3 regions of the Streptomyces sp. 891-h genome follow, and region 2 is predicted to be linked to each of the others. Evidence: riboswitches for the same ligand, from Rfam matches in the RefSeq annotation. Region 2 holds a riboswitch; each other region holds the start of a gene.

Region 1 (7,617 bases), 3.5 Mb from region 2:
CAGCCGCTCCAACGCGCCGCGCTCCCGCCGGTCGGCCTCGATCCATCCTGCCAGCGCAGCCTTTTCGATACCTGAAAGTGCCTTAACGTCCTGCAGGAGCAACTGAAGGTCAACCTCCTGTGAATGACCGCCGACACGGCACCTGTTGCACTCAGTTACCAGCTGCGTCTCCTCAGCCCCCTCAGGCAACAGGACATGCCGACGCGCAATGTCCAGCTGCGCGGCAGCACCTCCGTCGCCATACGACTCACCGGCGCCAATGCCACAGGAACGACAGAGGTAGTTGTCCTGCAACATCGTCTTGGACCGCTGGGTTGCCGTGATACTGGCCTTCTGCTTCGTCGCCGCCTTCGCCTGCCCCGGAATCCAGACTTCTGCGCCCTTCTTCACGTACCGCTGCTCGTCCAGCTTTAGGGTCGGGTCGTCCCGCCGGGTATCGATCTGCCACCCGTAATCGCGCAGGGCGCGGAGTCGGCGGTCAATCTGCGCCACGTCAGTGAACGCGTTGCGCAGCTCCGTCTTGGTGAAGATGCCTCCTTCTCCCACCTCAGCCTCAAGCCAGAGGGCTGCCCGGCTCATGCTGCCGAAACTGCTATCCCGCCAATCGGGAAGGGACATGCGCACTCTCCAATCACACAGCGGAGCAACGGCCCGGCACAGGGGCCCCAGGATCGGCCCTGCTGCCAGCCGAGCTCTGCGAAAGAACTCGGTGGGCTTCTACCAATACCCGAGAGGAAGCCCGGCAGTCCAGCGGAATTCAGCAATCCTCGGTGTTTCTAGTTGCCGAGCCATGTTTCCAATTCAGCAACGAGCAGGGCCCGGGTTGTTTCCAGTTTGCGGATGAACTGGAAACACTTAACCAGCCGACAAATTGTCGGCGCAGCACTGGAATTCCGGCCCTTGCTCTGGTACCTGTTTGGGTTCCGCCGTTTTCTACCCACGGGGGGAGGGAACGAGCTGACCTGTCTGGCGTCAGCGTTCACTGGTCTGCCCGCGGCCCGGGGCCCGCGACGTGTTCCACCGCCCCGTGTGGCCGAGCAGCAGCCCCGCACGCGAGTTGGCAGCCGGTCTCTCGTCCCAGTTCACAACCAGCAGGGGGAGCCATCAGAAGTGCCAAAACAAAATCAGCGCAAGCCGGTTGGCCGTGCCACGCCGGTTGACAGAGCCACGACCGAGGTCAAGAGACTCGCCAGTCAGCTGCGTGAACTGGTCGACGCGACTGGTCTGCCGGACAAGGCCGTGGCCAAGGAGATGGGCATCCAACCTGGCACCCTGTCCAGGCTGCTGTCCTGCAGACAGATAGTCAAAGGCCGCACAGAGCAGCTCCACGACGTCACGTGCCGCCTTGCCGGTAAAGTACTCATCAGCCGGAAAGACTTGCTGACGCTCCACTACAAGGCCGCTCTCAGTGCCCCGGAGGCCTATAAGAGGGAGTTCAAGAAGGCCAGGAAACACCTGCCGGTCCCTTCAGCGGGAGGGGACCGGCAGGCTCACACGTCGAGCACCCGGGCCGAGCTCTTCCTCGCTGACCTGCTTAAGCAGGAGGGGCGCCCAATGCCTGAGACGCTGGATGTCCTTCGCGCCGGGGCCGACGTACTCGGCCCGCCAGAAGCGGCAAACGTCATGGCCAACCTGCGGCAATGGGGGGATGCGGCACTGGCGGAGGACTTCGCGCAGATCTACGGGCGGGAACAAGACCCCCTGAGAGTGATCCATACGGCCCGCGATCTCCTAGACCCTTACGAGCAGCCGGACGCTGCCTCCAAACTGCTTACTGCGGCGCTGCCGCCAGGCCATGCCGGCAGCGTCCCGTGACGGCTGTTCTGTGCCACCTGCTGCGCCGCCCGGACCGCGTTTACGGCTCGCGCCGTGCGCGGCTTCTCTGGGCATCAGCACCACCAAGTTGACCAAGCCATATCTCACAGGAGGCGACTCATGGCGAGCACAAACGGGCCTGGCAGGCCAAGCAGTGAGCAAGAGGAAGCGCTGCTCCGGTTGTTGTCGGAGGTCGACCGGGGGGTGTTGGTGACGTTGCGGCGGGATGGGCGGCCGCAGTTGTCGAACGTCAATCACGCGTTCGATCCGGAGGAACGGGTGGTGCGGGTGTCGACCACCGCGGATCGGGCGAAGGCGCGGAATCTGGCGCGGGATCCGCGGGCCAGTTATCACGTGACCAGCGGGGACGGGTGGTCGTGGACGGTGGTGGACGGGACGGCTGAGCTGACGGCTGTGGCGCAGGAGCCGCGTGATGCGACCGTCGAGGAGTTGGTCGAGGTGTATCGGGCGATCAGGGGCGAGCACCCGGACTGGGACGAGTACCGGGCCGCCATGGTGGCGGAGCGGCGGCAGGTGGTGCGGCTCCGGGTCGAGCGCGTGTACGGGCAGCCGGGCCGGGGGTGAGCCCGGCCCGGCCGGCCACCGGGTTATGCCGAGGCTTCCGTCAGGAGGCGGAGTTCCTCGGTGGTGAGCCGCAGATCGGCGACCGCCATCAGCGCGGGGAGCTGGTCGACCGTGCGGGCGCTGGCGATGGGGGCTGCGACCGTCGGCTGGGCGGCGAGCCAGGCGAGGGCGACGGTGGCCTCGGCGCACTGGTGCGCGTTGGCCACGGTGGTCAGCGCCGCGAGGACGCGCTGACCGCGCTCGGTGGCGAGGTACTGGGCCGCCTTGCCGGTACGCGCGCCCTCGGGTGCGGCCTCGCCCGGGCGGTACTTGCCGGTGAGGAAGCCGGAGGCCAGCGCGTAGTACGGCAGTACGGCCAGGGATTCGCGCTGGGCCAGCGCTGCCAGCTCTCCCTCGTAGGTGTCGCGCGAGACGAGGTTGTAGTGCGGCTGGAGCGCCACATAGCGGGCGAGGCCCTCGCGGTCGCTGAAGGCGAGCGACTCGGCGAGGCGGGTCGGCGCGATGTTGGACGCGGCGATCTCGCGGACCTTGCCCTCCTTCACGAGTTCGTCGAGGGTGCCGATGATGTCGGAGACCTCGACCGACTCGTCGTCGAAGTGCGTGTAGTACAGGTCGATGCGGTCGGTCCGCAGGCGGCGCAGCGAGTCCTCGCAGGCGGCCTTGATGGTGGCCGGGGCCAGGCCCATGTGGTCGGGGTGGCGGGCGACCTTGGTGGCGATGACGACGTTGTCCCGTACGGACGAGCCGCGTGCGGCGAGCCACTCGCCGATGACGGTCTCGGACTCGCCGCCCTTGTTGCCCTCCACCCAGGCCGAGTACGCGTCGGCTGTGTCGATGGTGTTGCCGCCGCCGTCCGTGTAGGCGTCGAGCACGGCGAAGGAGGTGGGCTTGTCGGCCGTCCAGCCGAAGACGTTGCCGCCCAGCACGAGCGGCGAGACGGACAGTTGACCGATCTTGTAGTCGGCATTCATCTGCATGCAGCGACGGTAACGCGGACCGGAAGGCGGGCGGATGGTGGCGCGTGGGCCGTTGCCACCGGCCGCCCCATCAGCCCCGTCCTCCCCGTGGGGCCCGGGACCCGGGGGCCTCGGCGAACCCGGTAGGCCCCCGGCCGGCGCCGTCGGTCCGTCAGATGTCGACGCCCTTCGCGCGGAGCCACGGCAGCGGGTCCACCGGGTCGCCTCCGTCGGGGCGGACCTCGACGTGCAGATGCGGTCCCGAGGAGTTGCCGGTCGAGCCGACCCGGCCGATCACGTCACCCGTACCGACCTTGTCTCCCGCCGACTTGGTCATGGAGGACAGGTGGCAGAACCAGATTTCGGTGCCGTCCTCCAGCTTCAGAACGATGCGGTAGCCGTACGAACCGGCCCAGCCCGCCTCCTTGACGGTGCCGGTGTGAACGGCCTTGACGGGCGTGCCGTTGGGCGCGGCGAAGTCCTGGCCGGTGTGATCGTTCTGCCACATGCCGCCTGCCTGGCCGAACCCGGCGGTGAGCTGGTACGAGGCCAGCGGCGCGAGGTACTTGCCGGCCAGCTGTGCCCGGCGTTCGGCCTCGGCCTTCCGCTTCTGTGCCGCGGCCTTCTCGGCGGCCTTGCGCTTCTCCTCGGCCGCCGCCTCCCGGGCACGTTCGGCCTCGGCCTGCTTCTCGGCTGCCGCCCGCTTCGCGGCCTCCTCCGCCGCCGCGTTCGCCGCCTGCCGGGCGGCTTCCTCTCGGGCTTCCTCGTCCGCGGCGGAACGGTGCTGCTCGGCCTGCGCGAGAATGCGGGCCCGCAGCGCCTCACCGGCGTTGGTCCTGCCCGCCGCCAGGTCCTCGGCGGAGAGTCCGGCCTGCGTGAAGGGGGCCACGGAGGCGGTCGCGTCGCCGTCGGAGCCCTCGGCACCGTCCGCGTCGTCGCCGACGAGGGAGCCGATGCCGGGCAGGTCCTCGACGTCGGGCAGGTGGTCGGGGACGCTGCGGACGGCGTCGGCCGCGCTGCCCAGATCCGGTACGGATATCGCGCCGGGGTCCTTGTCCTGAGCGGTCGCCATGCCGCCCGCGCCCACCGCCGCGATCATGCCGACGCCGAGCACGGCACCGCCGCGCGCCACCCCGCCGGCCCGCTGCTTGGCGACCCGGTGCCGACCACGCATCGCGCGGACGGACTCCTCGGTGGGGTTCCACTCGTCCCCGGTGGTGTCCGTGGGGGCCTCGCCAGGAGCGTTCCCATAGGCGTCGCCTGGTGCGTCCCTGAAGGTGTCCTGTGGGACGTCCCTGAAGGTGTCCTGTGGGACGTCCCTGAAGGTGTCCTGTGGGGCGTCCCTGAGCGGTGCCGGGCCGGACGGTACGACGGGCACGGCGGGCGGGAGCGGCGCGGCGGCCCGTCCCGGTGCGGAGCCATAGACGGTGGACGAGCCGTACGCGGTGGACGAGCCGTACGCAGGCGAGTCGTAGGCGGCGGTGGAGGAGCCGGCGCGGTCGAGGTGCGGGTCGTACGCGACGGCCTCGGGCGCGTGGCCGGCGAAGCCCTGGGATCTGGACGCCACGGGGGCGCTCTCCTTTCCTTCCTTCTCGCCTACCGGGTTAGCTGACGGGTTCGGAGCAGGAAGGTCTCCTACGGGCGTCCTCTCGCAAGGGCGTCCGATTCACCCCGTCCTCCTCGCCTGGCTGACGAGAAGGGGTGGTTCCCCGGTTCCCACGGTGCGGTCCAGCGGTGCAGGTCCAGGGGGCGGGCGCTGCTGGTGCTCCGTATGCGGGATTCGGCGACGGCGCACGGTGCCGCCTTCCGTGACGACAGTGACGACCGTGCTGCGTTATCGGACGTTAATAGAACAGTGGCCTTGATTCCAAGCTGTTCCCCGTAATTGGCGGTGGCCGCCCGGCTCGGTTCAGGGCTGGGGCCTGATGTGGTGGGCGACCGCGAGCAGCGCCATGTCGTCCACCGCCTGGCCTCCCGTATGGGCCGCGACGTCGATGAGGACCGTCTCCAGCAGCTCCTCCGGGTGGGCGAAATAGCTACGGGCCAGCCGTTCGGCCGGTTCGTAGAAGACACCGTCCGAGTCGCGTGCCTCGGACAGGCCGTCGGTGTAGAGAAGGAGCTGGGCGCCCCGGGGGAAGGGGACCTCGTCCACATGCTCCGGCCACTTCCCCAGCTCGGACATCCCCAGCGGAAGCGCCGGCACGGTCGGCTCGAGCAGGGCCGTCCGGCCTTGGTGCAGGAGGATCGGCGGCGGGTGGCCCCGGTTGACGATACGCAGCACCTTGTCGCCGCTCTGTCCGCCGTCCTGTCCGCCCTCTTGTCCGGGACCCGAACCGGGTCCGGAACCGGGACCGGAACCGGGACCGGATGAGTTCGGGATCTCGACCAGTACCGCCGTGCTGAAGCCCTCCAGCCGTGCCGAGCCGGTCTGTCGCCGCCCCTCCCGCTGGAGGGCCCGGTCGAGGCGGGCGGCCACCGCGGAGAGCGTCTCTTCCTGCTCGGCGGCCTCACGGAAGACTCCGACCAGGAGGACCACGGCGGCCACCGCGCCGGTCCCCTTGCCGCGTACGTCGCCGAGCAGCAGCCGTACGCCGTAGGGAGTCTCCTCCGCCGCGTAGAAGTCCCCTCCGACCCGGGCCTCGGCCTGCGCCGCGCGGTAGCGGGTGGCCAGCGTCAGGTCGTCGACGCGGGAGGGCGGGGTGGGCAGCACGGCGAGCTGTACCGCCTCGGCCACCCCACGCGCCGAGGCCAGCCGACTCCCGCTGCGGAGCAGTACGTAGTTGACGCCGACGGCCAGGATGGAGACGGTCACGCTGGTGAGGGACCTGGCTTCGGACTCGATGAGGCTGCCGTTGTCGTGGAAAAGGGCGAACAGAAGGGTGGCACCGGAGGAGAGCACGCCGGTGAGAATGGTGCTCCACAGGGACAGGAACGCCGCCGCCGCCAGTGGGGCGGCGGCGAAGGGTGCCGAAATGGTGACCTCGCGCGGCGTGGACAGCTCGAGGGCGACGCCCAGGACGAACAGCGCGGCCGGGAGCCACCGCGCCAGGCGCCACAGCCGTCCCACACCGTTCTCGTACCCGCTCGCCGGCTGCCTCCCGGCCTCCCTCTGCCGCACGGTCCCAATCTGACCGGGTGGAGGGATTCGGGCCACTCGGGACCGCTGGTCGGGGTACGGAACGGGGACGAGGAGCGGGTGGAAGGCGGCCCCCTAACACGCACGGGGCCACACCGCCCGTCGCCGTACGGCAGCCGGGCGTATGGCAGCCGGGCGTACGGCAGCCGGGCGTGCGCCGGCCACCAGAAGGAAAGGGGCTCAGCCGCCCGTGCCGGGGGCCAGGGGGCTGATCTTGGGCACCGACGCCTTACCGGTGTTGGTGACCGGTCCACCGGACCAGGGCACCCGCAGGGAGGCGCGCTCGTCGGGCGGGGTGACCTTCGCGGCGCTCGGTGTCACCGTGGTGACGTTGGTCACCTCGGGGTTGGTGAACGAGAGCGAGGCCCATGCGCTCTTGCCGGGCGACAGCGTGACCGTCCGTACCTCGCCGCCCGTGCGATTGGGATCGAAGGAGACCTGTTCGCCGCTGCTGTTGACGAAGGCGAGCCCGGGGTAGCCGCGTACCGTGCAGGTCCTGTCGGATCGGTTGGTCAGCACGAGGGCGAAGTTCTCCTGCCCGGCGCCCGGATGATTGGGGCCGAACGACGCCTTGAGGTCGCCCGTGCGGCACCGGGAACCGGAAGCGGAACCCGAGCCGCCACCGCTGCCGCCCGACCCGTTCTTACCGGACGAGGAGGACGAGGACGACGAGGAAGCGGAGCCGCCCTCGTCCGAACCTGAGGCGCCCTGCCCGGACGAGCCGCCGCTCGAGCTCCCGCCGTCCCCGCCGCTGCCTTCGCTGCTGCCGTTCTTGCCGTCGTCGCCGTGGGAGGAGCCGGAGTCGCCGCCCGCGGGCGCGGCCCCGCCGCTGACCTTCTGCGGGGCCGAGTCCGAGTCCTTGTCGCAGCCGACCACCAGCGCCCCCGCAGCCAGCACAGCGGTCGCTGCGGCGGCGATACGGGCCACGCGGTGACGGCGCCGGAAGGGGGTGGCCGGGGAGTTCGGTGCGGGTTGCGTGTTCGTCGTCGGGTCCTGGCGCTTCGTCATGGCTGCCGTCACTCCCTGGTCGTCCTGTCTCGCAGTCGTCCTGCCTCGCTGGTGCTCGTGGACCGCAGGGGCCCTGTCCGGCGGTCGTCCGGCTGCCGGGTGGCGGGTGGCGTCACG
Region 2 (7,617 bases):
AGCCGTGGACCGTGCCCGGATAGACCTCCGAGGTGTAGTCGGCGCCGGCCTCGTCCAGCACCTCGTTCAGCGTGGCCACGTTCTCGGGCGTCATGGAGCCGTCGTTCTCGGCGTGCCCGAAGTGCATCCGGGCGGTGATCTGCCCGGCGATGCGGTGCGGGCTGTCCGGCTCGTCGGTGACGACATGGCCCGTGTGGAAGCCGGCCATGGCGCCGACCCGCTCCGGGTACGCGGCCGCCGTACGCATCGCCAGCACGCCGCCCATGCAGTAGCCGGTCACCCCGGCCTTCCCGTCCCGTGCCTGCGGCTGCCGGGTGAGGAAGTCGAGGTAGGCCCCGGCGTCCCGGACGGCGTTCTCGCTCGTGTGGGAGCCGAGCAGGGGCAGGACCCGGCCCATGAACGCTTCCCGGTCCTCGCTCCTGCTCAGATCGGGCACCTCGACGACGGGCGCGCGGCCGTGCCGGTAGAAGACGTTGGGAGCCAGCACGTAGTAGCCGTGCGAGGCCAGTTCGGTGACCATGTCCCGGATCACCGGCCGAAGCCCGATGATGTCCATGTAGAAGAGCGCGGGAGGGTAGCTGCCGTCCTCGTCCGGGCAGGCGGCGAAGGCGTCGGCGGTGCCGTCCGGGGTGGGGATGTCGACGTTCCGGAAGTGCATGAGGGGTGGCCCTTCGTCGGGGGGTGACGCGTTCTTGTCCTATCACCGCAGTTGCGCCGTGATGTCGTGGGGGCGGCTGAGACGAAACCTCTCCAGGGTCGATCACTTCCCTGGCAGAAATGGTCAGTTGACGAGTTCATTCGGTCAATTTCCCGGCGGCTCCGGCATGTTCCCCCGGAAAATGCCGGAACCCGCGCCGCACCACCGGGTACATGCGTAGTGTGAGCCTCACTGTCCGTGGCTGGGGGGTGGCCACTGGTGTCGGTGGGTCATGTTCGATGGGTCATGTGGTGTGCCGCGCAGGGGAGGGGAGTGCAGCGTGCCCGGAATCGACGAATGCCTCCTGGAGACGATGCGATTGCCCGGCGCGCGCAGTGCCGCCGTGATCGACTGGGTCAGCGGACTGGCGCTCGGCGTCGCCGGAGACGCACCGGGCGGTGACTACGAGGCGGCCGCCTGCGAGACAGCGGAGCTGGCCAGAATGGTCGCCGAGTACCGCTCGCTGGGCCCTCTCTCCACTGTCGGGGAGCCGGACGGCGTCCCCGCCCCACCGACGACCGGGGCTCCCACAGCGGACGGCGACCGCGTACCGTCCCCAGGAGTTGCCCCGGCCAATGCGCCTGCGCAGACGACAGGCCCGGCACCGGTCGTCGAGGACATCATCACGACGAACAAGGACAGCTACCACCTGCTGCGGTTCGTCCCCGGCGCCCTCGACGGCACCCTCTTCCTCCACTTATGGCTCGCCCGGGACGAGGGCAACCTCGCACTGGCGCGGATGCGGCTGGCGGAGATAGCGCAGCGGATGGTCCTGTGATGAAAACCGCCGCGCCCGTGATCCACGCCCCCGCTCTGCTGCACCGCCTCGCGGAGGAGCGCGCCACCGGAGCGTTCACCCGGGCCGGGGGCACGCTTTTCCTCGTCGACGGCGAGATCGTGCACGCCGAGAGCGCGGCGGCGACCGGGCTGGAGCTGTTGCTGACCCGCGAGGGCGCACTGTCCCCGGCGTGGTGGGACGCTGCGCTCACCCGCGCTGAACGGGACGGGGGAGTGGCGCGGCAGCTGCTGACCTGCGGCCAGGTGCCCGAGGGAGTGCTGGACCTGTGTCGGCGCACCGCTCTGTACGACGCTGCGTTCTTCGTGCTCGCATCCGGCGGCGGGCCTGGTCGCTTCCGGCGCGGGGTGCGGGACCGGCTCGGGGCGCACGGTGGCGTGCCCCCGGTGGTCGTGGAACGGGAGACCGCGCGACGGCTGGCGCTCCTGGACCGGATCTGGCCCGACGGACGCCTCGATGTGCTGCCCCCCGTGCCGACCGCCCGAGCCGCACCGGCCGTTCCGGCTTCCCCTGCTGCCCCCGCCGCCCCGCAGGACGTCGGGCTCCCGCTGTCGGCCGTACCGGATCGCCGGTTACCGGTGCTGCGGCTGGCCGACGGGGTCAGAACCGCAACCGACATCGCCCGCGCGCTGGCCCGTCCCGCCTTCCACATCCTGGTGGAGCTGCGCCGGCTGGCGGCGGCCGGACTGGTCACCCCGGCGGAGCCTGCCGCTGCGCGAAACCCGTACACCCCGCACACCGCGGGCACCGCGGAAACCGCAGCGACCCCCACCCCCACCCCCACCCCCACCGGCGCCCGCCCGTCGGAGGCGCCCGGTGCCGTCTTCGACGCTCCGGACGTCGAACTGCTGCGTCGGCTCAGGGACGCGCTGGAGGCGCTGTGATCAGGGGATTCCGTCAGCGTGCCGAGAGGAGAGTGCTCATGGCGGCGGAGGCGGCCGTGCTGGAGGAACTGCGCGGGTTACGGGTCAGGGTGCCGCAGGTCGGCGGGGCCCTGGCGGCGACCGTGGACGGTTTCGTACTGGCCGAGGACCTGGCAAGGGCGCAGGCAGACCGGCCGCCGGAAGCCGAGCCGCTGGCCGCACTGACCGCCGCCGCGCTCGGACTGGCGTTCCGGATGAACGAGGCGACAGGGCGCGGTGCCTTCCGTGAGCTGCTGATACACGGAGAGCTCGGGTACGTCGCCACCTACGCCGCCGGTCCGGCCGCGGTGCTCACCCTGCTCGCGGACGACCGCATCAACGTCGGCCGGCTGCACCTGGAGGGGCGCCGTACGGCGCGGCACATCGGTGAACTCGTGGCCGAGGCCCGGCGTTCGGCGGCCCCCCAACCCCCCGTCGATGTCGCGCTCTCCCGGAGCGGACCGCCACCGGACCGCCGCCGTCTGCCGCTCGAACGGCGCCGCCGCGGCTCGCCAGGGCCGGACGGCACGGAACGACAGACCACGGATTGATCACCGAACCGACGAAAGGACAGCACACCACCATGTCGAACACCGACGCGTCCCTCAAAGAGGCGATGAGCACCATCGACGGCACGATCGGGGTCGCCCTGGTCGACTACACCAGCGGTATGGCGCTGGGAACGCTCGGCGGCGGCAAGGACTTCGACCTGGAGGTCGCCGCCGCGGGCAACACGGACGTCGTACGGGCCAAGCTGCGCACCATGGAGCTCCTTGGCCTCAAGGACGAGATCGAGGACATCCTGATCACCCTGGGCAGGCAGTACCACCTGATCCGCCTGCTGCGGGCGAAGAGCGGCAACGGCCTGTTCCTCTACATCGCGTTGGACTCGGCGAAGGCGAACCTCGCCATGGCCCGGCACCAACTGCGGCGAATCGAGGCGAACCTGGAGGTCTGACCGGGGCCCGCCCCGCAGGGGGCGGCGCCGCCGTGATCCGGCGTGGCTGTCAGGAGGGCACCGCGCCCTGAGCCGCGAGCGCCGTCCACCCTGGCGAAAGTCAGGGGTTCGGTTGCCTTTCGTAGCTGACGGGCGAGGTGTGCCGGTTCCTACGCTCCCGGCCATGATCCGTACACACCGCGCGGCTGCCGCCGTGCTCACCGCCGCTCTGCTCGCCCCGGCGACCGCCGCCTGCGCCCCCGGCGGGGGTTCGACTGCTGCCGACGCGCGCTCCGCCGCTTCCAGCGCCTCCACCACTTCCACTGCTTCCGCGCCTTCAGGGGCCTCCGATTCCACTGCTTCCGGGTCCTCCGAAGCGGCGGCCGTGAAGCGCGGCAAGCACCTCTCCCTCCCTCGCCCCACCGGGAAGTGGGCGGTCGGACGCGACACCCTGCACCTGGTGGACAAGGACCGCCGCGACCCCTGGGTGCCGTCCGCCGGTGCCCGTCGGCTGATGGTGTCGGTCTTCTATCCCGCCCGGCGCGGCGGCCCTCGGCAAAGTGCCGCGCCGTACATGTCGGCCAAGGAGGCCGGGCTGCTGCTGAAGGGACTGAAGCTGGACAAGTCCTTTCCGCCCGACCTGCTCGCCTCCGTCCGTACGCACGCCCGCATCGGAGCCCGTCCCGCGCCGGGCAGGCATCCGCTCGTGGTTCTCTCCCCGGGCTTCACGCTGCACCGCGCCACACTGACCACCCTCGCCGAGGAGTTGACCTCCCACGGCTATGTCGTCGCACTGCTGGACCACGCCTACGAGTCGTTCGGCACCACCTTCACGCCCCGGGGTTCCGCCGGTGCCGGCAAGGGCTCAGCGCGCACCCTCACCTGCGTCGCGTGCGAGACCGTGGAGGCGGCGCCCGACGACAAGGGGGAGAAGAAGCTGCTCGCGCGTGCGGCACGGAACCGGGCGGCCGACATCTCCTTCGCCGTCGACGCGCTGACGACCCCCGCGCCGGAACACTCCCGTGACTACGCCGAGTTGATCGACACCCGCCGGATCGGCGCGGCGGGCCACTCGCTCGGCGGCAACGCGGCGGCAGTGGCGGCCGGTACCGACCGCCGTATCAGGGCCGCCGCCGACCTGGACGGCACATTCTTCGCGCCCGTACCGCAGGCGGGTCTCGGGCGGCCGATCCTCATGCTCGGCACTGAGGACGGCCACAATCCCCGCGCCGAGGACAGGACATGGCCCAGGACCTGGCAGCGCCTGGACGGCTGGAAGCGGTGGCTGACGGTCGCCGACTCCGGGCACTTCACCTTCATCGACCTGCCGATCCTGGGCGGCCAGGCGGGTGTCACGGATCCCTCGGCGCCGCTGTCGGGAAAGCGCTCGGGTGAAATCACGACCCAGTATGTGAAGGCGTTCTTCGACAGTAGGCTGCGCGGCCTGCACCGCCCGCTGTTGGACGGCCCCTCGAAAGAGAATCCGGAAGTGACCTTTCATACGCCGTGACGGAACTCGGAAACCGCTCTTCCGTTCCCCGTTGCAGCCTTTCCGTATGGAAAGCAACGCGGCGGCCGCGCATCACCTCGAAGGTGATGCGCGGCCGCCGCGAAAGGGGTCTCGGCTCAGTACGGGCCGTTGACGTTGTCGATCGAACCGTACCTGTCAGCCGCGTAGTTGCAGGCCGCGACGATGTTGGCGACCGGGTCGCGCTGGTCGTAGGCCGTGCCCGCGACGTGGTAGGCGTCGAAGGTCGGCTTGATGACCTGCAGCAGCCCGATGGACGGGGTGCCGTTCTGGGCGTTGATGTCCCAGTTGTTGATGGCGTTCGGGTCGCCGCCGGACTCCCGGATGATGTTGCGGTGGATGCCCTCGTAGCTGCCCGGAATGCCGTGCTGCTTCATGATGGTCAGCGCCTCGTTGATCCAGCCGTCCAGGGAGGTCGACTGGGTCTTGTGCACGCTGCTCTGCTCGGCCGAGCCGCGGTCGGCGCGCTCGGGGGTGCTGCTCCGCTCGGCCGGCGCCGAGGCCGTGTCCAGGGTCAGCTTCTGACCGGGACGGATCAGGTTCGCGTCGCTGCCGATCGTCTTCTTGTTGGCCTTGTAGAGGGTCGGCCAACCGCCCTCGACGTCGTGGTCCACGGCGATCTGGGAGAGGGTGTCACCGGCGACGACGGTGTAGGAGTCGGCCTCCTGCTCGGCCTTCGCCTGCTGGGCGGCGCGGGCCTGGACGGTCTGCGCGTGCTTCGCGGCACTGTCCTGGACCTGGGCCGGCGCGGACGCCGCGTGGGCGCTGCCCGCGGTCAGCAGGGGGGCGGCGATTCCCGCGCCACCGGCGACGAGGGCGATCGAGAGCCGGGAGATGCGGGACTTGAGCGGATTTCGGGCGTGTCGGCCACGAGACATGGGGGTGTCCTCTCCTAGCGCCTGCGAGGTGAGCTGTCGGATTCGGGCTGGAGTGGCCCGGCCATTCCCGTGCGCGAGGCGCAGCGGGCATGACTTCACCCCTAGCCGGGCCGCCGGGTGCGGCTCGGCACGTACTTGGGTCCCCCGCTCCTGCCGCGTGGTACTGGTGCGGATTTCCCTCGCCGGGCGGCAGGATTCGGCGCCCCGGCACGGGAACTCCGGCCGTTCATGGAGGCCGGAGCGAGGACACGGAAACACAATGAATTGCCCTGAGCAAGGCGCTCGATTCACCTCTGCCAGGTCAAGAAGAAATGATCTCGCGATACTTCAACGCTCTGCGGTGGATCATTTTCTGAGCGTAAAGCGGTGAAGTGAAGGGAATTCCGAAAATCTCTTTGATGCAAGGCTCTTGACGGCCCGCCAGAAGATCTTGCCTGTGATGGCACCTGATCGGTGTGTTTCCTGACACAGTGAATGAGCAGGAGCGGCAAGTCTTGTATATCCGGACATTGCAGTTGAAATCTGCTGAAGGTGGCTCTCTTCAGTGCAGCGTTGACCGCCGTTGAATGGGCGGAAGCGTCCGGGGGCGCCATTTCTACTAAGCGGCATCGTACATTGCCGTGCGCGGCCGGTGTTTCCGGAGGGCTCTGTGTTCCCGGATGTGTGATTTCCGGGTGCTGCTACGAGGTGCCGGGTCCGGAGTCCTGCGGGCCTGGGCCGTCGAGTGGGACGCCGAACCAGCGGACGGCGACCGGCCGGGTGCCCGGTTCGGCTTCGGTGCGACGCTGCTGGAAGCGCCGCAGCAGCTCCAGGTAGGCGTCGTGGAACTCCTGGAACTCCTCGCGGGTGAGGTGGAGGGTGCCGCGCGAGCCGTACACCCACTCCGCTTCCTCGGGGCGCGGGAGGGTGTAGCTGTAGGCCAGCTCGATGTCCTCCTCCATACGCAGCCGGTCCAGCTCGCCGACCACGGCGCGCTCGGCCGGCGACAGCCCGGCTGGGGCGGGCCGCCGGACGTCCAGGCCGCGTACCCCGCGCCACCAGCGTTCGCGGCCGCTCGCCGAGTGCTCGGGGTCGTCCTCGATGAACCCGGCGCGCTCGAGCTGCCGCAGGTGATAGCTGAGCGTCCCGGTGTTCTCGCCGAGCTCGGCGGCGAGCGCGGTGGCCGTCGCGGCGCCGGCCGCCGTCAGGCGGCGGAGGATCTTCAGGCGCAGCGGGTGCGCCAGCGCCTTGAGCGCCGCGGGATCGCTGGTGGTGCGGGGCGAGTGGCGCGCGGCGGGACGGTCCTCTTCCGGTGGCTCGGACATGCCCTGAGCTTAGCGCAGAGATTCCTCTGCAGAGCCTGCTCTGCAGAGGCAAGTATGCAGAGAAAATTCTGCAGAGCTTCCTTTGCAGAGTTTTCTCTGCGATCCTGCTTGTCGGCACGCCACGGCCCCGACCGTGCGCGCGCCGAACAACCACAAGGACGGCAGGACGGACATATGGCAGACAGAGCGGTCTCGCTGCGGCAGCTCACCCGCCGGTACGGCACCGGCCCCGGCGCGGTCACAGCGCTGGACGGGGTCTCACTCGACTTCCACCACGGCACATTCACCGCGGTGATGGGGCCCTCCGGCTCGGGCAAGTCGACACTGCTCCAGTGCGCGGCGGGTCTCGACCGGCCCACGTCGGGCTCGGTCACGCTCGCCGGGGCCGAGCTGACCGGGCTGAGCGAGACCCGCCTGACACTGCTGCGCCGCCGGCACATCGGCTTCGTGTTCCAGAGCTTCAATCTGCTGCCGTCCCTGACCGCCGAGCAGAACGTGGGTCTTCCGCTGCGACTCGCGGGGCGCCGCCCTTCCTCAGCGCTCGTACGGGAGGTTCTGGAACGCGTCGGGCTGGG
Region 3 (7,617 bases), 1.3 Mb from region 2:
TCCATGCGGTCCTCGGCCGAGAGCCGGCCCAGGAAGGTCCCGCCGGACAGTGCGATCTTGGTGAGCGGGGTGTGCTCGAAGTGCGGGGCCGTCACCTGAGCCGCGGCCACTCCCGCGGCCTCGGCCTGCTGGAAGACGGTGGGGTACGGCTGCCACACGTGCGGGTCGGTCCAGGGCTGCCAGCGGAGCTGGTTCATCAGCCGGCCGGTGGCCGGGTCCAGCGCGGTGTAGCCGGGCAGTCCGTGCGCGCCGGGGACGCGTCCGGTGCCGACGGAGGCCAGCGAGGTGGCTGTGGTGGAGGGGAAGCCCGAGGTGATCGGCTCCCCGGTGCCCGCGGTGGAGCTGGGGAGCAGCGAGGTGAGGAACGGCGCTTCCCCGGGGTGCGCCTTGAGGGCTTCCCAGCCCATGCCGTCCACCAGGAAGACACAGACGCGGTCGGCGGGCACCAGCGGCAGTCCGGCCGTCATACCGGGGACGCCCAGCCCGGCGGCGAGGGAGGGCAGCAGATCGGCCAGCGAGCCGGAGCCGTAGCGCGGGACGGGCGCGGTTCGGGGGTCGAGCGGGGCGCCCGGCACAGCGCCGCCGTGCGGGGTGTGCGGGGCCGTGGGGAGCGGGTGCGGGGTGTGCTCGAAGGTCACTGCGGGGGTCCGACCCGGGTGGCGCCGGCGGTGGCCTCGGAGAGCGCCTGCGCGAAGGCGAGGGTCTGGCGGACGGTGTCCGGGCCGTCGCCCGCCTCGCTGACCCGCAGCGAGAGGTCGTCCGCCGTGGCGGAGCCCGTATAGCCGTGGTCGGCCTCGCAGTTGGGGTCACCGCAGGTGGCGGGCTCCATGTCGAGGCGGGAGACGGCGCCCCAGCCGATGGTGAGGACGACCTCGCGGGGCAGGGTGCCGGGGGTGTAGGACTCGGGATTGGCCACCACCCGGGAGAGCACGACGGAGGAGATCCGCTCCAGCTTCACGGACTCGGTCGAGGTGGTGGCGTAAGGGGAGGGCGAGGTGCCGTCGGCCGCCTGCTCGTCGGTGTGGCTGACGAGGAAGCGGGTGCGGGTGAGCACCAGGACCGTGACGTGGCGGCGGACCTCGTTGGAGTCGAATGTCGTCTCCTGATGCACGAGGTACGAGGCCACGGGCTCCCCACCCACCGCCGCCTCGACAGCCTCGGCTACGAGGGCCGGGTAGTAGCCGCTGCGCTCGATCGCCTCACGCAGCCCCTGCGTCGTCGTACCGGTCTTCGCCATGACAGCCATCCTAAGGGCCGTACGGCGACGCAGCCCCGGCCCGCTCCCCCCTGTACGCCACCGCGTCTGCCACGCCCGCGCCCTCAGTACGCCGGGAGCCTACGGGCGCCCAGGTCGGGACGGGTTCCGGGGTCGGCGACGCGGACAGCAGCGTCCAGTACCGTCACCCCTCGGGGCGCCACCACCACCGGGTCGAGCTCGACGGCGACCACCTGCGGGTGATCGTCCATCAGCAGCGAGACCCGCAGCAGCACCTCCTCCAGCGCGGCGGTGTCCGAGGGCTCGGCCCCGCGCCAGCCGAACAGCAGCGGCGCCGACCGGATGGCGCGGACCAGCCCGGCGGCCTCCTTGTCGGTGACGGGCACCAGACGGTGCGCGGTGTCGCCCAGCAGTTCGGAGGGTGCCCCCGCCAGCCCGAAGGAGAGGACGGCGCCGATGGCCGGGTCGAGGGTGCCCCGTACCACGGTGCCCACCCCGCGCGGCGCCATGGACTGCACCACCGGGCGCAGCTCCTCGGGAGCCCCGAGCGCCTCGGTCAGCTCCCCGTAGGCGCGGCGCAGCCCCGCCTCCCCCGCGATGTCCAGCCGCACCCCGCCCAGATCGGCGCGGTGCCGCAGGTGGGGGGCCGTCGTCTTGAGCGCCACGGGGAACCCCAGGGTGCGGGCCGCCGCCACGGCCGCCTCGGCGTCGGGCGCCGCGAGGGTGGGCTGGACGGCGATGCCGTAGCAGCGCAGCAGGTGTGCCGTCTCCTCGTCGGTGAGGGCACGGCCGCGGCCCGGGGCCGGGGGCGTGAAGCGGGCCAGCAGGTCAGCGGCCGCCGACTCGTCGATGTCCAGGTCGGGCACCTTGCCGGGGTCACCGGCTTCCGCGCGCCACCGGGAGTAGCGCACAGCCTCGGACAGGGCGCGGGAGGCCCGCTCGGGCGTCGGATAGGAGGGCAGTCCGCGCCTGGCCAGCGCCTTCTGCAGCCCCTCCATCGCCAGATGTACCACCGCGACCGGCTTGCGCTGGGCGCCCTCGGTGGTGGCGACGGCCTCGACGGCTTCCCGCAGCGCGTCGGCGAGGGCCTCGACATGGCCGTCGGGCGGGCTCTGGGGCGGGGCCGGGTCGGTCGTCGCGCCGGTCGCGCCGCTCGTGCCCGGCAGCTGAGTGGGGACGGTGGGGATGACGGTGACCAGCACGGCGTCCGTGGCCGCGTCGATGAGCGCCTCGCGCAGCGCCCGGCCGAAGTCGTCGGGAGCGGCCGAGGTGGGCAGCGCCACGACGGGGCGCGGCCGCAGCCCGTCGGTGAGGCAGGCGTCGTACGTCAGCAGGCTCATCGCGTCGGTGTTGCCGAGGATGCCGACGTGCGGGCCGGCCGGCGGCGGCTGCTCGGCGAGGAGAACGCCGGTGTCCAGCAGCTCGGTGAAGGTGTCGACCATCAGGACGCCCGCCTGGCGCAGCAGCGCGTAGACGGTGGCGTCGGGGGTGCGGGACGCCGGAGCCGCGTGACCCGGCGGGGGCGCGCTGCCGCGCTGCCGGGCTCCCTTGACGACGACGACCGGCTTGCGGGCCGCGGTACGCCGGGCGAGCCGGGTGAACTTGCGGGGGTTGCCGATGGACTCCAGGTACATCAGCACGACGTCGGTCGCCGCGTCCTCGTCCCAGTGCTGGAGCAGATCGTTGCCGGAGACGTCGGCGCGGTTGCCCGCCGAGACGAAGGAGGAGGGCCCGACGCCGCGCCGGTCGAGCCCGTCGAGCAGGGCGATGCCGATGGCACCGGACTGGGTGAAGACGCCGATCCTGCCACGCGCCGGCATCCGCAGCGAGGGGGTCGCGTTGAGCCGTACGTCGTCCGCTGTGTTGATCAGTCCGAGGGCTCCGGGGCCGATCAGCCGCATCCCGTAGGAGCGGGCGAGCCGTACCAGCTCGCGCTGCTCGTCCCGGCCGACCCCTTCGGAGAGGACGGCCAGCCCCTGCACGGCCGCCTCACCGCAGTCGCCGATGACGGTGTGCAGCTGGTCGGCGGGGACGGCGAGCACGGCCAGGTCGACGTGCTCGGGGATCTCCCTCACCGAACGGTAGCCCGGCACCCCGGCCGGCATGTCCGAGGTCGCCCCGGGGTCCAGCGCGTGGTTGACCGCGTACAGCCGTCCCGGGAAGCCGCCGGTGAGCAGGCTTCCCAGGACCGCACGCCCCGCACCGCCGGGGGTACGGCTGACCCCCACGACGGCGACGGAACCGGGAGCCAGCAGCCGGGCGACGGACCGCGCCTCGGCACGCTGCTCACGGGCCCGCATGACGGCCAGCGAACGCTCGGTGGGCTCCAGGTCCAGGGTGAGATGGACCGAACCGTCCTCGAAGCTGCGCTTCTGGGAGTACCCGGCGTCCGTGAACACCTTGATCATCTTGGTGTTGGCGGGCATCACCTCGGCCGCGAAGCGGCGGATGCCGCGCTCCCTGGCGACCGCACCGATGTGCTCAAGGAGCGCGGAGGCCACCCCTCTGCCCTGCTGGTCATCGCGGACCAGGAAGGCCACCTCGGCCTCGTCGGCCGGCTCGCCGGCCGGGCGGCCGAACTCGTCGATGCGGTCGTAGCGGACCGTCGCGATGAACTCGCCGCCGATCGTCGCCGCCAGGCCGACACGGTCGACGTAGTCGTGGTGGGTGAAGCGGCGAACGTCGCGGTCGGACAGCCTGGGATAGGGCGCGAAGAACCGGTAGTACTTCGACTCGTCGGACACCTGCTCGTAGAAGCTGACCAGCCGCTCCGCGTCGTCGGGCGTGATCGGCCGGACCCGGGCGGTACCGCCGTCACGCAGCACGATGTCGGCTTCCCAGTGGGCCGGATAGGCGCGCTCCTCGGGGCTCGGCATGGGGCCAGCGTACGGCTCGGGGAGGGCGCGTGCTCAGGGATGCGGCAGTGCGTCGTATCGTCGCGGGAAGAGCGCCGCAGCTTCCGCACCCGCGTCCGCGACCGCGTCCGCCGGTTCATGGAGCACCTCGGCGACCGTGCAAGACTGGTCTAGACAACCATAACGATCGAAGGGCAACACCATGGTTGAGCGCCGCGTCACCGTCGGCTGGGCCGAGGGGCTGCACGCCCGCCCCGCCTCCATCTTCGTCCGTGCCGCCTCGGCTGCCGGGGTCCCGGTCACCGTCCGGAAGGGCGAGGGCAACCCCGTCAACGCGGCCTCCATGCTCGGTGTGCTCGGCCTGGGCGCGGAGGGAGGCGAGGAGATCGTCCTCGCCTCCGAGGCGGAGGGCGCCGAGGAGGCCCTCGACCGGCTCGCGAAGCTGGTCTCCGAGGGCCTGGAAGAGCTGCCCGAAACGGTGTGACCGAGCGTTCGGGCTGAGGCCGTCGCGGATTCCGCCGGGCCTCGCCGTTGTGGTTGCTCACCGTCGCGGCGGGCAATTGACGAGGGGGCGCCGCACCTGACGGTGCGGCGCCCCCTCGTGCTCCCCGTCCCAGCCGTGCGCGTGACGGGCCTCAGCCGGACGCTGGGAGCGCGAGGGGCGCTGGGCCGCCAGGCCCAGCGCCCCTCGCCATAAGTCCGCCGTCACTGGGGGTACCTCCCAGCCGGAGGCTGGGGGAGCGCAACCACCGACCAGAGAGTCCGGCGGAATGGGTGACGGCCTCGGCCCAAGCGTTCGGTCAGAGCTTCACACCGTGCTGGCGCAGGTACGCGACCGGGTCGATGTCCGACCCGTAGTCGGGACCGGTACGGGCCTCGAAGTGGAGGTGCGGGCCCGAGGAGTTGCCGGTCGAGCCGGAGAGGCCGATCTGCTGGCCGGACTTGACCTCCTGGCCGACCGAGACACCGATCGAGTTGAGGTGGCCGTACTGCGTGTACGTGCCGTCCTTGTGCTTGATCACGATGTTGTTGCCGTAGGCCCCGCCGTTGCCGGCCTCCACGACCTCACCGGCGGCGACGGAACGCACCGGGGTGTTCATGCCCGCGTGGAAGTCCACGCCGGTGTGGCTGCCGGACGACCACATGCCGCCGCCCTGCTTGTAGCCGGTCGAGATGTAGGAGCCCTCGACGGGCAGCACATAGGCGTTGAGCTTCGCCCGCTCCGCTTCCCGGGCCGCCTTGCGCTTCGCCTCGCGCTCCTTCTCCGCCTTCTCGGCCGCCGCCTTGCGCCGGGCCTCGTCGGCCTTCCGCTTGGCCTCGGCCTTCGCCTTGGCAGCTTCTTCCTTGGCGTCTGTCTCCGCCTTGGCCTGCTCGGCGTGGAGAGCCTGCTGGTAGGCCTGCTCGTCCAGCGTCTCGGAGATCGGGCCGCCGACGGCCTCGCTCACCTTCGCGTCGGGCTGGACGGGGGCGTGGTTCTGGTCTCCGCTCGCGGCGAAGGCGGGAGAGGCGATGGACCCGACGACGCCCACGGTGGCGAGCCCGGCTATGCCTGCTGCTCCCCCTGCGGCCCTGCGGGCCTTGCTCGGACGCCTGTGCTTGCCAGTGGCACGGGTGAACGCCATACGGAGGCGTACTCCTTTCCTTCCTTCTCGCCTACCGGGTTAGCTGACGGGTTCGGAGCAGGAAGGTCTCCTACGGGCCGCCTCTTGCGAGGCCGTCCGATTCACCCCAATGGGACCTGGGTCCCCGGTCCCCCTCGGCACTTCGCCTCGGGGATTCGGCGATCGCTCTCCGTCGGCCGCGGGTGCGGTCACTTCTGACGGACAGCGGCAACGACGCTAATCGGGGCCAACTCCGAGCGGCAAACGAATCCCTGACTTTGTCGCGTTCGCCACACTCCAACTCAGCAGCAATCGCGACAGAAAGGGACATCACGCGGGGCCCGGAAGGAGCGATTCCTCCTCCCGGGCCCCACTTTTCGTCTGCCGTCCCGGCCCCGTCGGCGGGCTCAGGAGCCGGAGACCACCTTGACGTCGCCGATGCCCAACTCCCTTACGGGATCGGCGATCTGGGACGCGTCGCCGACCAGTACCGTCACCAGCCGGTCGGCGGGCAGTGCGCTGACCGCGGCGGCCGTGGCCTCAACCGTGCCGGTCTCGGCGAGTTGGGCGTACAGCCGCGCCTGGAAGTCGTCCGGCAGGTACTGCTCCACCTGGTCGGCCAGCGTCCCGGCGACGGCCGCTGCCGTCTCGTAGCGCAGCGGCGCGACGCCCACCAGGTTCCGCACGGCCACGTCGCGTTCCTCGTCGGTCAGCCCCTCGGCTGCCAGCTTCCGCAGCACCTGCCACAGGTCGTCCAGCGCGGGCCCGGTCACATCGGTGGCCACCGAGCCGCTGATGGCCAGCAGCGCGGCACCGCCGCCGTCCGCTGTGGAGCGCAGCACCTGCCCGAACGCGCGTACGCCGTAGGTGTAGCCCTTCTCCTCGCGCAGCACCCGGTCCAGCCGCGAGGTGAGGGTGCCGCCCAGGCAGTAGACGCCCAGCAACTGCGCGGGCCACACCCGGTCGTGCCGGTCGGGGCCGACCCGGCCGATCAGCAGCTGCGTCTGCACAGCGCCCGGCCGGTCCACGATGACGACCCGGCCGGTGTCGTCCGCGGTGATCGGCGACATCGGGCTCGGCGCCACCGCGGCCCCCGTCCAGCCGCCGAGGGACTCGTCGAGCGCCGCCTCGACTCCGCCCTCGATCCCCTCCAGATCGCCGACCACCACGACGGTGGCCGTCGCGGGGCGCACATGCGCCTCGTAGAAGGCGCGCACGGCGGCCGCGTCGATCCGCCGCACCGTCTCCTCGGTGCCCTGCCTCGGCCGCGACATCCGCGACTCGGCGGGGAACAGCTCCCGGGACAGCTCCTTGGCCGCACGGCGGGCCGGGTTGGCCAGTTCGTGCGGGATCTCGTCCAGCCGGTTGGCGACCAGCCGCTCGATCTCGCTGTCGGGGAACGCCGGGGCGCGCAGCGCGTCGGCGAGCAGCCCCAGCGCCTTGGGCAGCCGCGATGCGGGCACCTCCAGCGAGACCCGCACCCCGGGGTGGTCCGCGTTCGCGTCGAGCGTGGCGCCGCACCGCTCGAGCTCGGCGGCGAACTCCTCGGCGGTGTGCTTGTCCGTGCCCTCGCTCAGCGCGCGGGCCATGATGGTGGCGACCCCGTCCAGCCCCTCGGGCTCCGCGTCCAGCGGCGCCTCCAGGTTCACCTCGACGGCGACGACCTTCTGGCCGGGACGGTGGCAGCGCAGCACCGTCAGCCCGTTGGCCATCGTGCCGCGCTCCGGCGTGGGGAAGGCCCACGGCTTCGGGATGCCGCTGGGCGGCTGGGGGTGGAACTCCATGCTCTTCCCTGCTGTCTCCGCGATCCCCGCGGGGCTCGCGCCCGCCGTCGCCGCGGCGCTCTGGCTGCTGCTCGCCGGTGTCTCGCTCACTGCCCGGTCTCCTCTTCGTCGTTCCCCGCCTCGTCCTCGTGCGCCAGCGGCTCGTACACGAGCACGGCCCG

The links. A riboswitch is a leader RNA that binds a small molecule or an ion and turns the genes downstream of it on or off. The one in region 2 is predicted to bind cyclic di-AMP.
Region 1: another riboswitch for cyclic di-AMP. It lies ahead of HC362_RS17455 (M23 family metallopeptidase); the one in region 2 lies ahead of HC362_RS02250 (LysM peptidoglycan-binding domain-containing protein).
Region 3: another riboswitch for cyclic di-AMP. It lies ahead of HC362_RS07800 (M23 family metallopeptidase); the one in region 2 lies ahead of HC362_RS02250 (LysM peptidoglycan-binding domain-containing protein).

The regions. Positions count from the first base shown of each region.
Region 1 covers NZ_CP050693.1:4,001,284-4,008,900, reverse strand. Annotated here, with positions in the region: gene HC362_RS17475 (hypothetical protein) at 1-618, opposite strand, end outside; gene HC362_RS17470 (hypothetical protein) at 1,111-1,815, shown strand; gene HC362_RS17465 (PPOX class F420-dependent oxidoreductase) at 1,936-2,400, shown strand; gene HC362_RS17460 (aldo/keto reductase) at 2,424-3,371, opposite strand; gene HC362_RS17455 (M23 family metallopeptidase) at 3,529-4,923, opposite strand; cyclic di-AMP (ydaO/yuaA leader) riboswitch at 4,935-5,100, opposite strand; gene HC362_RS17450 (PP2C family protein-serine/threonine phosphatase) at 5,266-6,474, opposite strand; gene HC362_RS17445 (DUF4232 domain-containing protein) at 6,673-7,500, opposite strand.
Region 2 covers NZ_CP050693.1:499,561-507,177, reverse strand. Annotated here, with positions in the region: gene HC362_RS02280 (dienelactone hydrolase family protein) at 1-658, opposite strand, end outside; gene HC362_RS02275 (hypothetical protein) at 978-1,475, shown strand; gene HC362_RS02270 (transcriptional regulator) at 1,475-2,377, shown strand; gene HC362_RS02265 (roadblock/LC7 domain-containing protein) at 2,416-2,946, shown strand; gene HC362_RS02260 (hypothetical protein) at 2,979-3,353, shown strand; gene HC362_RS02255 (alpha/beta hydrolase) at 3,517-4,842, shown strand; gene HC362_RS02250 (LysM peptidoglycan-binding domain-containing protein) at 4,959-5,738, opposite strand; cyclic di-AMP (ydaO/yuaA leader) riboswitch at 5,743-5,917, opposite strand; gene HC362_RS02245 (helix-turn-helix domain-containing protein) at 6,419-7,042, opposite strand; gene HC362_RS02240 (ABC transporter ATP-binding protein) at 7,217-7,617, shown strand, end outside.
Region 3 covers NZ_CP050693.1:1,834,056-1,841,672, forward strand. Annotated here, with positions in the region: gene HC362_RS07780 (nucleotide pyrophosphatase/phosphodiesterase family protein) at 1-575, opposite strand, end outside; gene HC362_RS07785 (DUF5998 family protein) at 635-1,237, opposite strand; gene HC362_RS07790 (bifunctional GNAT family N-acetyltransferase/acetate--CoA ligase family protein) at 1,321-4,092, opposite strand; gene HC362_RS07795 (HPr family phosphocarrier protein) at 4,274-4,555, shown strand; gene HC362_RS07800 (M23 family metallopeptidase) at 4,872-5,693, opposite strand; cyclic di-AMP (ydaO/yuaA leader) riboswitch at 5,708-5,864, opposite strand; gene HC362_RS07805 (pitrilysin family protein) at 6,080-7,456, opposite strand; gene HC362_RS07810 (pitrilysin family protein) at 7,543-7,617, opposite strand, start outside.